Methylocaldum szegediense: one gene and its partner. The protein of the gene in region 1 interacts with the protein of each later gene in a pairwise test. Links are inferred from orthologs where the notes say so. Each region holds a gene or a part of one and is shown on either strand. Other genes may lie near its edges. The genes, in order: QEN43_RS08730 and QEN43_RS15375.

What was found.
Region 2: the proteins of QEN43_RS08730 (region 1) and QEN43_RS15375 interact in binary tests that used the Escherichia coli proteins (3 or more experiments, as listed by UniProt). The link is inferred for Methylocaldum szegediense from one-to-one orthologs.

Annotation. Positions count from the first base shown.
Region 1 is NZ_OX458333.1:2,053,847-2,059,783, forward strand. What follows is about bases 1,830-4,767. They hold QEN43_RS08730 (ATP-binding cassette domain-containing protein), read right to left. Parts: upstream 4,273-4,767; coding sequence 2,386-4,272; downstream 1,830-2,385. Other genes in these bases: QEN43_RS08725 (hypothetical protein), read right to left, coding at 1,854-2,354; QEN43_RS08735 (YcxB family protein), read right to left, coding at 4,330-4,767. Also shown: QEN43_RS08710 (TrkH family potassium uptake protein), read left to right, coding at 1-766; QEN43_RS08715 (YbhB/YbcL family Raf kinase inhibitor-like protein), read right to left, coding at 777-1,352; QEN43_RS08720 (universal stress protein), read right to left, coding at 1,391-1,828; more of QEN43_RS08735, read right to left, coding at 4,768-4,851; bfr (bacterioferritin), read left to right, coding at 5,019-5,486; QEN43_RS21745 ((2Fe-2S)-binding protein), read left to right, coding at 5,610-5,816. UniProt on the Escherichia coli protein: Genetic data indicate it may be involved in ribosome assembly or function.
Region 2 is NZ_OX458333.1:3,552,215-3,558,619, reverse strand. Bases 1,600-5,005 are described here. They hold QEN43_RS15375 (2-oxoglutarate dehydrogenase E1 component), read left to right. Parts: upstream 1,600-1,973; coding sequence 1,974-4,805; downstream 4,806-5,005. Other genes in these bases: odhB (2-oxoglutarate dehydrogenase complex dihydrolipoyllysine-residue succinyltransferase), read left to right, coding at 4,780-5,005. In the rest of the region: GTP 3',8-cyclase MoaA, read right to left, coding at 1-223; QEN43_RS15380 (EAL and HDOD domain-containing protein), read right to left, coding at 338-1,543; more of odhB, read left to right, coding at 5,006-6,027; QEN43_RS15365 (sensor histidine kinase), read right to left, coding at 5,917-6,405. UniProt on the Escherichia coli protein: E1 component of the 2-oxoglutarate dehydrogenase (OGDH) complex which catalyzes the decarboxylation of 2-oxoglutarate, the first step in the conversion of 2-oxoglutarate to succinyl-CoA and CO(2).

The DNA of each region.
Region 1 (5,937 bases):
CTATTTCAACTCGCCGGCCATCGAATCGGTGTTGATCATATTTATGCTCATCGCCGGCATGAACTTCGCCACGCATTTCCTGGCCATCCATAACAAAAGCCTCAGCCCCTACAAACATGACATCGAGGCAGCGCCATTTCTTATCATGACCTTAGGGAGTTGCGTCGGTATCGCGTTTTACCTCTGGAAAACGGGAACCTATTCGGATTTCTGGACCGCTCTCCGCCATGCGAGCTTCAATCTCGTCTCCATCGCGACCGATTGCGGTTATACGAGCGTCGATTTCGATCGGTGGCCGATGTTCGCCCCCTTGTGGATGCTGTTCCTCAGCTCGATCGTTACCTGCACCGGTTCCACCGGCAGCGGAATCAAGATGATGCGAACCCTGATTTTGCTCAAACAGAGTCAGTTACAAATGTTTCTTCTCGCACACCCGACCGCTGTCAATCCCCTCAAACTCGGCAATATGGTTATCCAATCGCCGATCGTGCTGTCGGTGCTCGGGTTCATCTTTGTTTATTTCATGAGCATCGTCATTGTGACCTTACTGCTCGTGATCAGCGGCATGGATTTCATTTCCGCATTTTCAGCCGCTATCGCCTGTATCAACAATGTCGGCCCCGGCCTCCATGAGGTCGGCCCCAACACGAATTACGCGGCACTGACCGATTTTCAGAAATGGATTTGCATCCTCACGATGTTCCTCGGCCGCATCGAAGTGTTTACGGCCTTCATCTTGTTCACGCCGGCATACTGGCGAAAATGAGGGCTCTGCACTACTTGCCGCGCTGATAAAAGCCGATCAGCTCTGCTTGCGCCAGGATATGTCCCTGCATCGCTTTTTCAAGCTGGGCTTTCGTTGGTTTATCGAGTCCCGTCAAAACGGTATCGAGTGCATAAAGCTTATGGAAATAGCGATGTCGCCCTGTTGGCGGACACGGTCCGCCGTAACCGGTTCGCTTCCAGTCGTTGACTCCTTCGGCCGTCCCAGTGGGCAAGGCGCCGGGTAAAACGCCCTCCGGCAAACCGCTTGCGCTAGCTGGGATGTTATAGAGTACCCAGTGGACCCATGTCATCTTCGGTGCTTTGGGATCCGGCGCATCCGGATCATCCACGATCAGCACCAGGCTTTTCGCGTCCTCTGGCACTCCGGACCAGGATAAAGGCGGTGACAAGTCTTGACCATCACAGGTATAACGCTGAGGTATGTCGCCATTGTGCACAAATGCCGACGATTCGATTTTCATGGACATACCCTGCCCTCCTTTGGATTCCCCTGAAATGACTACGCAGCTGAGGGTAAACAACACGCCGCCGAGCAGCGCCGTTTTCCAGCACGCAACCCTATTCATAGGCCGGACCTCCTTGCCTTTCAATGAAAAACCGAAATCTAACGCCGTAGTCGAACGGCTAAAACGTCATTCTCGGCGTGGTGAATCACGCTAGCCGCCGTGGAACCGAGCAGTAAGCCGAAGCCATGCCGTCCATGCGAGCCTATGACGATGAGGTCGGCCTGCCATTCTTTGGCGACGCGGATGATCTCGACTTTCGGGCTTCCGATTTCAACCCAACGGCGATCCTCAGGGATAGCCAAAGACTCGGCGATCTCGGCCAGGCGCTTTCGCGCCGCCTCGACCATCTGATCGGTCAAATCGATGTCGAACGGCACGATGGGGCCGTAAGACGAGTCCATAATCGGCACATTCTCTACAACATGGATGATACCCAGCTCAGCAGCGTACTTTGTCGCCAATTCAAGCGCGCGCTGGATAACCTCTTCGCCATGTTCGGAAAAATCGGCTGCCAACAAAATCCGTCGGTACGCCATCGCGAATCTCCTGGTTCTTGTGGGGTCACGTGGCTCGATCGAATAAAGCCATCATAACCTGATAACTGATGACCACGTAGCCGAAAGCCAACGCGACACCGTAAAAGAACGGGATAGCGAGGGCGTGTCGCAAGATGTGTCCGACTACGGCCAAATGCCAAAGCAGCAAAAACGTCAAGAAAATATAAACCGGTTTGGCTTCAGGAGCCATCAACAGCAAAGCCAAAAGCGGAATGGCCGTTGCGCTGATCAACGCATCGCACCCATATAAGGCGGTGGCCGTCTGCCGAAGGCGGGGGAGCTTCTTGCCCAAATAAAGCACCACAAAAAGGAATCCGAACACCATCGCCCCTTCGGCTATGGCTTCGACTACCGCTCCGGCCCAATCGCCCTCCAGCCCAAGTAGCACGAAACCGACGATCAAATAGGCCGAAATCGCGAGCCCCAGCAAAAGGTTCGAGGCTGGCGTATCCTGCGGACCTTTCCTAAAGAAACAAATATCGAGAAAGAGTTTTATCAGCGGCATGTTTACCCTTCAGCGCGAATGTTGTGCTCGGTCACATTTCAGTGGAGATCGCTTCCAGTGCCTCACTCGCGGCCAACCAGGCCGACTCGGCATCGGCTAACTGCCGGTCGATTCCGGCTTTCTCGAGCAGCAAAGCTTGCAGTTCGGCTTTCGAGTCGCCCTTATACAGCGCCGGATCCGCCAACCGCATTTCGATACGCTTTTTTTCGGAACTCAATTTCTCCAAAGCTGCCTCGGCTCGCTCCAGTGCTTCCCGAAACGGCTTCAAGGCTCGACGCCGCTCCGCATCCAGGCGGCGTTGATCTTTGCGGGAAACCGTTTTCGCATTGGTCGAAGCTTCGGAGACCGCACGCCGATCACTCAACCACTGCCTATAGTCGTCCAAATCGCCGGTGAATGCGTTCGCGTTTCCATCGGCCACCAGCCAGAAATCGTCGGCAACTGTTCGGAGCAAATAGCGATCATGGGAAACAAGCACCATCGCCCCCTGATAATCCTGTAACGCCAAATTCAGCGCGTCACGCGCGCTCAGATCGAGATGGTTGGTGGGCTCATCCAGCAACAGAAGATTCGGCTTTTGATAGACCAAAAGCGCCAGCGCGAGCCTCGCGCGTTCTCCACCGGAAAAAGGTCCGATTGCGGCCAATGCCTGGTCCCCACGAAAACCGAACCCGGCGAGGAAGTTGCGCAAATCCCTCTCTAACGCGCTGGGGTCCAGCCGCTGCAAATGCTGGAGAGGACTCTCATCAGTCCGCAACTGTTCGAGCTGATGCTGTGCGAAGTAACCGATCCTGAGATCTTGTGCCTCCAACCGCTCACCGGACTGTGGTTCCAATACCCCTGCGAGCAATTTGATCAAAGTGGACTTGCCGGCACCGTTGGTGCCCAAAAGCCCTATCCGATCGCCCGGATTCAAGGTCAGATTGACATCGCTCAAGACCACGTTCGCCCCGTAGCCTATGCTCACGTCGTTCAGTCTCAGCAAAGGCGAAGGCAACTTGTCCGGTGACCCAAACGAGAATTGAAACGGCGAATCGACATGCGCAGCGGCAATCAGCTCCAGCTTGCCCAATGCCTTCAGACGGCTTTGCACCTGGCGAGCCTTGGTCGCTTTCGCACGGAAGCGATCGACGAACGCTCGAATACGCGAAATTTCGCGCTGTTGTTTTTCATAGGCCGCTTGCTGCTGCGCCAGAAGCTCGGCGCGTCTCGCTTCGAACGCAGAATAGTTTCCGGAAAAAAGCGTGACGGTTTGGTTCTCGATATGAAGCACATGATCGACGGTCTCGTCGAGAAAATCCCGGTCGTGGGAAACCAGCAAAAGAGTGCCAGTGTACCGGGATAGCCACTCCTGAAGCCAAATCACGGCATCGAGGTCCAGGTGATTGGTCGGTTCGTCGAGAAGCAGCAGGTCGGAACGACACATGAGGGCCTGCGCAAGATTAAGCCGCATTCGCCAGCCGCCGGAAAACCGGTTGACCGGCTTGGTTTCATCGCTCGGCGCAAATCCGAGACCGGACATCAGCCTAGCGGCACGCGCTCCGGCCTCATAACCGCCGATTGCTTCAAGTCGAGAATGCAGCCTTGCGAGCTCTAAACCATCACCGCTCTCGTCCGCCTTTTCCAGTCGTTGCTGAATGAGGCGCAATTCACGGTCGCCGTCCATGACGTAATCCAATGCGATCCGGTCATCGGCTGGCGTTTCCTGGGCCACGTGGGCAATAGAGAGATTCGGCGGCATCGAAATTTCGCCAGCGTCGACGTGAATCTCGCCCAAGATCAGACGGAACAGGCTGGATTTGCCGACGCCATTCGCACCGGTGATACCGACCTTTTCACCGCTGTGAATGGTGAAAGAAGCTTCTTTGAACAACAGACGCTGGCCGCGTCTCAGCGCGACCGACTTGAAATTCAGCATGCCGGTAGGGCGTTAGGCTTCAAACGCCCGTCAGGTCAAAATCATGGAGAAACAGGCTCAAGCCGCCTGATCGATGCGCTTGTCCGCTTCTTTGATGAACGCCTGTAGATCCCCTTTCTTGACGGTAGCCTTAGGGATGATCAAAGCCGTATCGAGATCCACAAACAAGAAGGCGTGTTTCTTGGTCGTTTCGACGCGAAGCACCTCCGACCACTTCACCCGAGACTCGCCGTTCTTATGAACCTCCACCAAAACATGCGGCTCGGCCCGCAAGGTATACGTACCGAGAACATTAGCTCTGTCTTCGTCCGAGTACATTTTTCGGAGCTGTCTGCGCAGACTTCCTTTGAAATAGAGCGGCGCAAATATGCCCCACAATACGCCGGTTACACCTGCGTAGATGGCGGCTAGCGTATCTTGATAATAAAACCACAAAAACAGTGAGATAAGTACAATGATACCGGGAAAAATCGCCTGGTGACGGCGCAGGGTTTTCTGCCAGCTTGCGGAATTCCGCAGTTGATGTTCGTTGAAGGCGACCAAATCTTGCTCGCGAACTTCGTATTCTATTTGGGCCATACGTCTACCATGAAAGTTGTCGAACACGCCGCGCGGCCGACGGACGGCAACACGCCCCCTGAGCGTTAAAGGGTGACTAGTATACGTAAATCTGTTTCAATTTACCCACTTCGGTAGGCCCAACCAAGCCCGAAGCAGGATTTCGTGCCTCTCAACGGAGAACAACAATGAAAGGCAATGCCGACGTTATCGCGCGCTTAAACGATTTGCTCGCCGGTGAACTGACTTCGATCGATCAGTATCTGATTCACTCTCGGATGTATAAAGATTGGGGATTTAACCGGCTATACGAACGCATTCATCATGAATTGGAGGAAGAACGATCCCATGCCGACCAGCTAATCGACCGGATTTTGTTCCTCGAAGGCGTACCGGATCTCAGCAAGCGCAATACGCTACAAATTGGCCAGGACGTCCCCAGCATGCTCAAGAACGATTTGGCTTTGGAATACAAAGTCATCGAGGAACTGAGAAAGGCGATGGCATTTTGCGAAAATGTAGGGGATTTCGTGACGCGGGACGTACTCCTTGCACTCCTTAAGGATACGGAAGAAGACCATGCGCATTGGCTGGAGATCCAACTGGAACTGATCGAAAAAGTCGGTCTCCAGAACTACTTGCAAACACAGATGTAAGCGCTTCATCTCACACTTCCTTCGCTTGCCGGCCGATGGGCAAGCAATTCAAAGCGAATCCTATTTGAAAATAATTATCAGTTGTACTAATATTTCGACCAGGTTCATCGATCTGGTCTTGTTATGTACATCTGCATCTGCAAGAAAATCACCGACGGACAGATTCGCAAAGCCGTTCAGGAACAGGACGTCACAAGCATACGCGGCTTGCGTTCCAAATTAGGTGCCTGCGACCAATGTGGCAAATGCGCAGTTCAGGCCCAGCAACTCATATACCAGTGCCTGCAGGAAAAAGTGGTTGCGGGACATAACCCCCGCAAAGCCGCATAAGCTCAAGCGTTCCGGCAAGGAACACGGCTTTTATCCGCATGGAAGCGAGCGCGAAATCGCAAGAAATGCGATGACGGTAGAGGGAAGCACCAGAACAGATATGGAGGACATCCCTGTCCTC
Region 2 (6,405 bases), 1.5 Mb from region 1 along the record:
GCTCTCCGCCCGTGATCCTGATCTTTTCCACGCCGAGCTCCACGAATGCCTTAGCGACGGTGAGGATTTCCTCGAGCGTCAGGATCTGGGCACGCGGCAGAAAGACCGTGTCTTCGTTCATGCAATAAAGGCAGCGGAAGTCGCAGCGGTCGGTGATGGAAATACGAACATAACTGACGCGCCGCCCGAAACGGTCAATCAATTGCGTGGATAAAGCCGCCATAACCTTAGTTCTAATCGGATCAGCTCGAGGAACTTATGATTTTTGCACGAAACCGTCCTATAGCCAAGTAATTTACTCAGGATTTATCCAGGCTCCTCCTCCCGAAGGCCAGTGTCAAGCGGTTTCCAGAATTCTTCGAGCGCTCGTCGCCCAGCGAATCGATTCCAGGTAAACCCGGGCTGGCACACCCGGTTCGAACCCGCAGCCGTGGATTTGACCCGATTCGGCACGTTCGAACGCGATTACAGCGCGGAGAATCTCCCCGATCGGACCACTGCCGCGCAGCAGCGCTTCATTGATGCTGTCGTCGAGATTCAGGTGTCGCAAGATGTTCCCGATAGGAACATCCATGATCGCGTCCAGCAACGAAAACAGCCCCGCGATGTAATACCGCTCGGTATCGGGCCGTTTCAGCTGTTCCGCCAATAGCTCACAGGCGCGCGCCCGCACCATTGCCGTGATCAGCAATTCACGCGGCCGATAGTCGACGGAATTGACCAGGATTACGGACGCCCAATTCTTGACCCGTTGCAAGCCTAGGAAAGTCACCGCCCGCCGGATCGAATCAACACGTTTCGTAACGCCGAAAAATGCAGAATTGACCAAGCGGAGAAGCTTATAACTTAAGGTCAGGTCACGCGTAATGATCGCCTCGGCGTCGGCGATTTCAGCATTCGGATCGTGGAGCCGACCCAGCAATTCGAGCACGGCCAGGCGATTTCCCGGTATGTCGCTGCTGTGTATCGGTCTGGGGCGTTCGAAGAACACACCTTCGTAGTAATCGAAACCCAGCTTGCAAAAACGATCGTACTGGTCCGGTGTCTCCACATCGCGCACCAGAAGGCGCAGTGCCCGACCGGGATTCGCCGTCCAACGCGCCTTGAAATCGTTCAGCCTGCGGGCATCCAGAGAGCAAATCGACGCGAAACCGGCCGTGTGCCGAAGCTCCGCTAGATCGCAGGACGGATTGTGGAGCGCGATGGTAAACCCCTCCTCCGCCAGCCTGGCCACTGCTTGCTGGGCCGTGTTGTCATTCAGGACGTCTCCCGATACCGCCACAACCATCTGAGATTTCGGCCATGCCAATCGTTCGCACACGCTCAGAAAAGCAAATGGAACTCGAAGCATGGCGCGGCCGTCACCGACCAGATCTTTCAAGTCCACTGTCTGACCCGCCTGCCGCACTGTCTCGGCCCATTGGTCTTCGCTGTCCTTGGTTCCGGTGCTGAGTGCTTCGCCGCTGCAAACGCTGAGCTCATAGCCAAAAACATCAAAAGTGCCCGTGTAAATGGGCACACGACCAATCAACCCGTCAAACATTGCTATCCCCCGCCTTGTTTCGACCGACAACAAAACATGCACAAGAGGCTAGCACAAGAATCATTCACGTACCGGCGCTTTCACGCGACCTACCCGTCGCTGCCATTCCCCAGAAAGGCTAAAATCGCCGGACCGTCGCTCACTCAGCCTGCATCAGAATAAACTGGCGTAGACTTAAGTCTTGAGAAGTAACCGGACCCCAAAGACCGATTGTGGCATCGGGCGGGAAGCGGCAAGTCCGGCGCGGGCCCGCTCGTCTGACTACCGAAACTCGGATGATTTTCCCAGCTTTATCGGAGATAAAACTCGGCTCAAAATTGTCTTTAATATACGCGTCCCACAGCCTGACCAAATGGACTGAACGTGTCACGGTAGGCAAAAACCATCATCGAAAATCTTAAAACACGGGACGGACACACGAGACCATCGAATGAATAAACTCTTACAACTTCTCAGAGAAGCATCGGCTTTTAGCGAGGACAATATCGGTTTTCTCGAGGATCTCTACGAGAAATTCCTGCGGGATCCCGAGTCTGTCGATGAAAGCTGGCGCGAACAGTTCCGGTCGATCCAATACGAATTGGCAAAGGCGGAGCCCTACGCCGAAAAGGTCATCGGGAAATCCGAAGCAGAAGACTTGCTGCGCAAGCAATCCGCGGTCGACCGGCTGATTTGCCAATACCGCACCCGCGGCCACCAGGCGGCCGACAACAATCCGTTGAAGCTGTCGCCCCCGCCGGGCCTGAGAGATTTAGATCCGGCCTATTACGGTCTGGGCGAAGAGGAATTGGACCGACTGTTCTACATCGACATTCTACGAAGTTCGGAACGGCTGCCTTTGCGCGAAATCCTGTCGATGCTCCGGGAGACCTATTGCGGCCCGGTCGGTGCCGAGTACATGCACATCGTCGACAGCGATATCAAACAATGGATTCAAAAGCGGTTGGAAAGCACACGTGCACGCGGAAACTTCGATGCCGACGAAAAGCGATGGATCCTGAGGCTTCTTACCGCCGCCGAAGGAATCGAAAAATACCTGCACCGCAAATACGTGGGACAGAAGCGATTTTCGCTCGAAGGGGCGGAAACTCTGATCCCGCTGTTAGATGAACTGATCCAACGGGCCGGCGAAAAAGGTTCCAAGGAAATCGTGATGGGCATGGCCCACCGCGGCCGCCTGAACGTACTCATCAACATCCTAGGAAAAAAACCCAGCTCGCTGTTTCAGGAATTCGAGGGGATCTATCCGAACTCGCCCCCGTATGCCAGTGCAGGCGACGTGAAATATCACATGGGCTTCTCGTCGGACATCGAAACCCCGGGCGGCACGGTGCATCTTGCTCTCGCCTTCAACCCCTCACACCTCGAAATCATCGATCCGGTGGTGGAAGGCTCGGTACGCGCGCGCCAGGATAGGCGCCAGCACGAAGACGGCGAGAAGGCGGTGCTTCCGGTGCTGATCCACGGCGATGCCGCGTTCGCGGGGCAAGGCGTCGTCATGGAGACGCTCAATATGTCCGAAACCCGAGCATATACGACGGGCGGAACCATACATATCGTCATCAACAATCAGATCGGCTTCACTACCAGCAATCCGTTCGATGCCCGATCTACGCTGTACTGCACCGATGTCGCTAACATGATCCAGGCCCCGGTGTTCCACGTAAACGGCGACGATCCAGAAGCGGTGCTCTACGTCACACGGCTCGCGCTCGATTATCGGATGAAATTCAAGCGGGACGTGGTGATCGACCTGATCTGTTACCGGCGCCACGGCCATAACGAGGCGGACGAACCGGCTGTCACCCAACCTTTGATGTACCGTTTCATCCGTAACCATCCGACGGTACGGAAGCTGTACGCCGATCGCCTGATTGCCGAAGGGGTGGTGACTCCAGATGAAGTCCAACGCATGGAAGAGGATTACCAGAACGGCCTTAAGAAAGACGAAACCTTCCTGCGGCCGGTCGTTCACGACGCCATGAATTATGCCAAGACCCGCTGGAATCATTATATCGGCACCGAGTGGACCCAGCCCTGCGAGACGGGTATAGACCCGAAAAGGATTCAAGATCTCTCCCAGCGTCTGATCGAAATCCCGCCGGGGTTCGCCCTTCATCCACGCGCGGCCGCGATCATGGAGAGCCGGCGAAAAATGGCAGCGGGGGAGATCCCGCTGGACTGGGGTTATGCCGAAACCTTGGCCTATGCCTCATTGTTGACGGAAGGGTACAGCGTACGTTTGACTGGCCAGGACGTGGGGCGCGGCACGTTTTTCCATCGTCACGCGATCTTGTACGATCAAAATACTGGTGATACCTACATTCCACTTCAGAACCTCAGCAGCACACAGGCTCGTTTTTACATCTACGACTCTCTGCTGTCCGAGGAAGGCGTACTCGGGTTCGAATACGGCTACAGCAGTTCCGAGCCCGAAACCTTGGTCATTTGGGAAGCCCAGTTCGGCGACTTCGCTAACAATGCCCAAGTCGTGATCGATCAGTTCATCACATCCGGCGAAACCAAATGGGGAAGGCTCAGCGGACTGACCATGTTTCTGCCTCATGGCTACGAAGGCCAAGGCCCCGAACATTCGTCAGCCCGGATCGAGCGCTATCTGCAACTGTGCGCCGAGCAGAACATTCAAGTCTGCGTACCGACAACGCCGGCCCAAATCTTTCATCTCTTGCGCCGGCAGATGCTTAGGCACTATCGCAAGCCGCTGATCATCATGACACCCAAGAGTTTGTTGCGGCACAAGCTGGCAACTTCTCGGCTGGACGAATTATCAACCGGCAGTTTCCGAAACATCATCGGCGAGATCGATGCCCATGACCCCGCTAAGATCACACGCGTCGTTCTCTGCACCGGCAAAGTGTTCTATGACCTCTTGGAAACGCGGCGTAAGGAAGGTCTCCATCATGTCGCGATTATCCGTATCGAGCAGCTCTATCCCTTCCCTTACGACACTTTTATGCAAGAGCTGGCAGCCTATCCGCAAATGAAGGAATTGATCTGGTGTCAGGAAGAACCGGAAAATCAGGGCGCCTGGCACCAGATCAAGCACCGCTTCCTGAGTCTTCTGGAAAAGGACATCATCCTCAGCTATGCTGGGCGTCCAATGTCGGCGGCCCCTGCAGTGGGCCAATTCCACCGGCATTTGGAACAGCAAAAGAAAGTCGTCGAAGACGCATTGTTTGGAACCGTGCCCCGTCAAGAGCCTTTAGGAATCGTTCATGCGCATCGAAGTCACCGTGCCTAACCTGCCCGAGTCCGTTACCGACGCGACCCTGCTCGACTGGCATAAGAAGCCAGGCGACACGGTGCAGAAGGACGAGACACTCGTCGACTTGGAAACCGAGAAGGTCATCCTCGAAGTACCCGTGCCGGATAATGGCGTATTGCAGGAAGTTCACCACGCCAAAGGGGACGTGGTTGCAAGCGGCGACCTCCTCGCAGTGATCGAAACCGAGGTCCGTCCCGCGGTCGCCGAGACCGCAGCGCCTCCGAAAAAGCCGGAACCAGCGGCCGTACCCGAAGCGGCTCCCAGGCCCGCGACGTTTGCCCAACCCATGGGCCCCTCAGTACGCCGGCTGATCCTGGAACACAACCTCGACCCGACACAGATCAAAGGCACGGGACGGGAGGGCCGTCTGACCAAGCAAGACGTCCTGGATTATCTGGAATCCCGAAAACGCAAAGCCCTCGAAGAAACCGCGCCAGCACCGAAACCGGAACCGGAACCGGCAGCAAAGGAGAAACCGTCGGCCCCTGCGCCAGAAGGTCGGGGCGAACGGCGTGTGCCCATGAGCAGGCTCCGTGCCCGTATTGCCGAGCGCATGATCGAGGCGCAGCATACGACTGCGACGCTGACCACCTTCAACGAAGTCAATATGCAGAAGATCTTCGACCTGCGGAACGAGCACCGAGCTCGCTTCGAGCAGCGGTATAAGATCAAGCTTGGCCTCATGTCCTTTTTCGTCAAAGCGGTGGTAGAGGGACTCAGACGCTTTCCGATCATCAATGCTTCAGTCGACGGAAACGATATCGTTTACCACGATTATTACGACATCGGTATTGCGGTATCGACCGATCGTGGACTGGTGGTGCCAATCCTACGTGACGCCGACCGTCTCGATTTCGCCGAGATCGAAAAGGCCATCGTCGATTTTTCGCAGAGGGCTCGAGACGGCAAACTCAGTTTCGAAGAACTGAGCGGCGGTACCTTCACCATCACCAACGGCGGTATATTCGGCTCCATGCTCTCGACCCCCATCCTCAATCCGCCGCAGAGTGCCATTCTCGGCATGCATGCCATCAAGGAGCGACCTGTGGTGGAAAACGGGCAGATTGTGATCAGGCCAATGATTTATCTAGCCCTTTCCTATGATCATCGCATCATTGACGGCCGCGAAGCGGTGACTTTTCTGTTCACCTTGAAGGAACTGCTGGAAGACCCGGTCAGATTGTTTCTCAAGATCTGACGCGGAAGCCTCGCCGCAACCGTCTGCGCCCAGGCTTTCAAAAACCACGAGAGAGTGGGTTTGGTCACACCCAAGAGGCGCCTGGACAGGCTGCCCCCGACCATCGTGCTCCGTCCGGCCTGCTCTTCGCTGTGACGATTGGTCGTACAACGGCAATCGAACCCAAAACTCGCTACCTCGATGTTTGCCGTGGCTGGCGACCGAAATTCTGCCACCGTGCATCTCCACCAGGCTTTTTACAAGCGCCAGGCCGACGCCAAGGCCACTGTGCCCGTCGTGCAGCGGCCGTTCAAATTGCACGAACGGCTCGAAGATATGCTCCAGCGCATCCGGCTCGATTCCGATTCCATTGTCTTGCACTTTGATCGAAACCTCCCG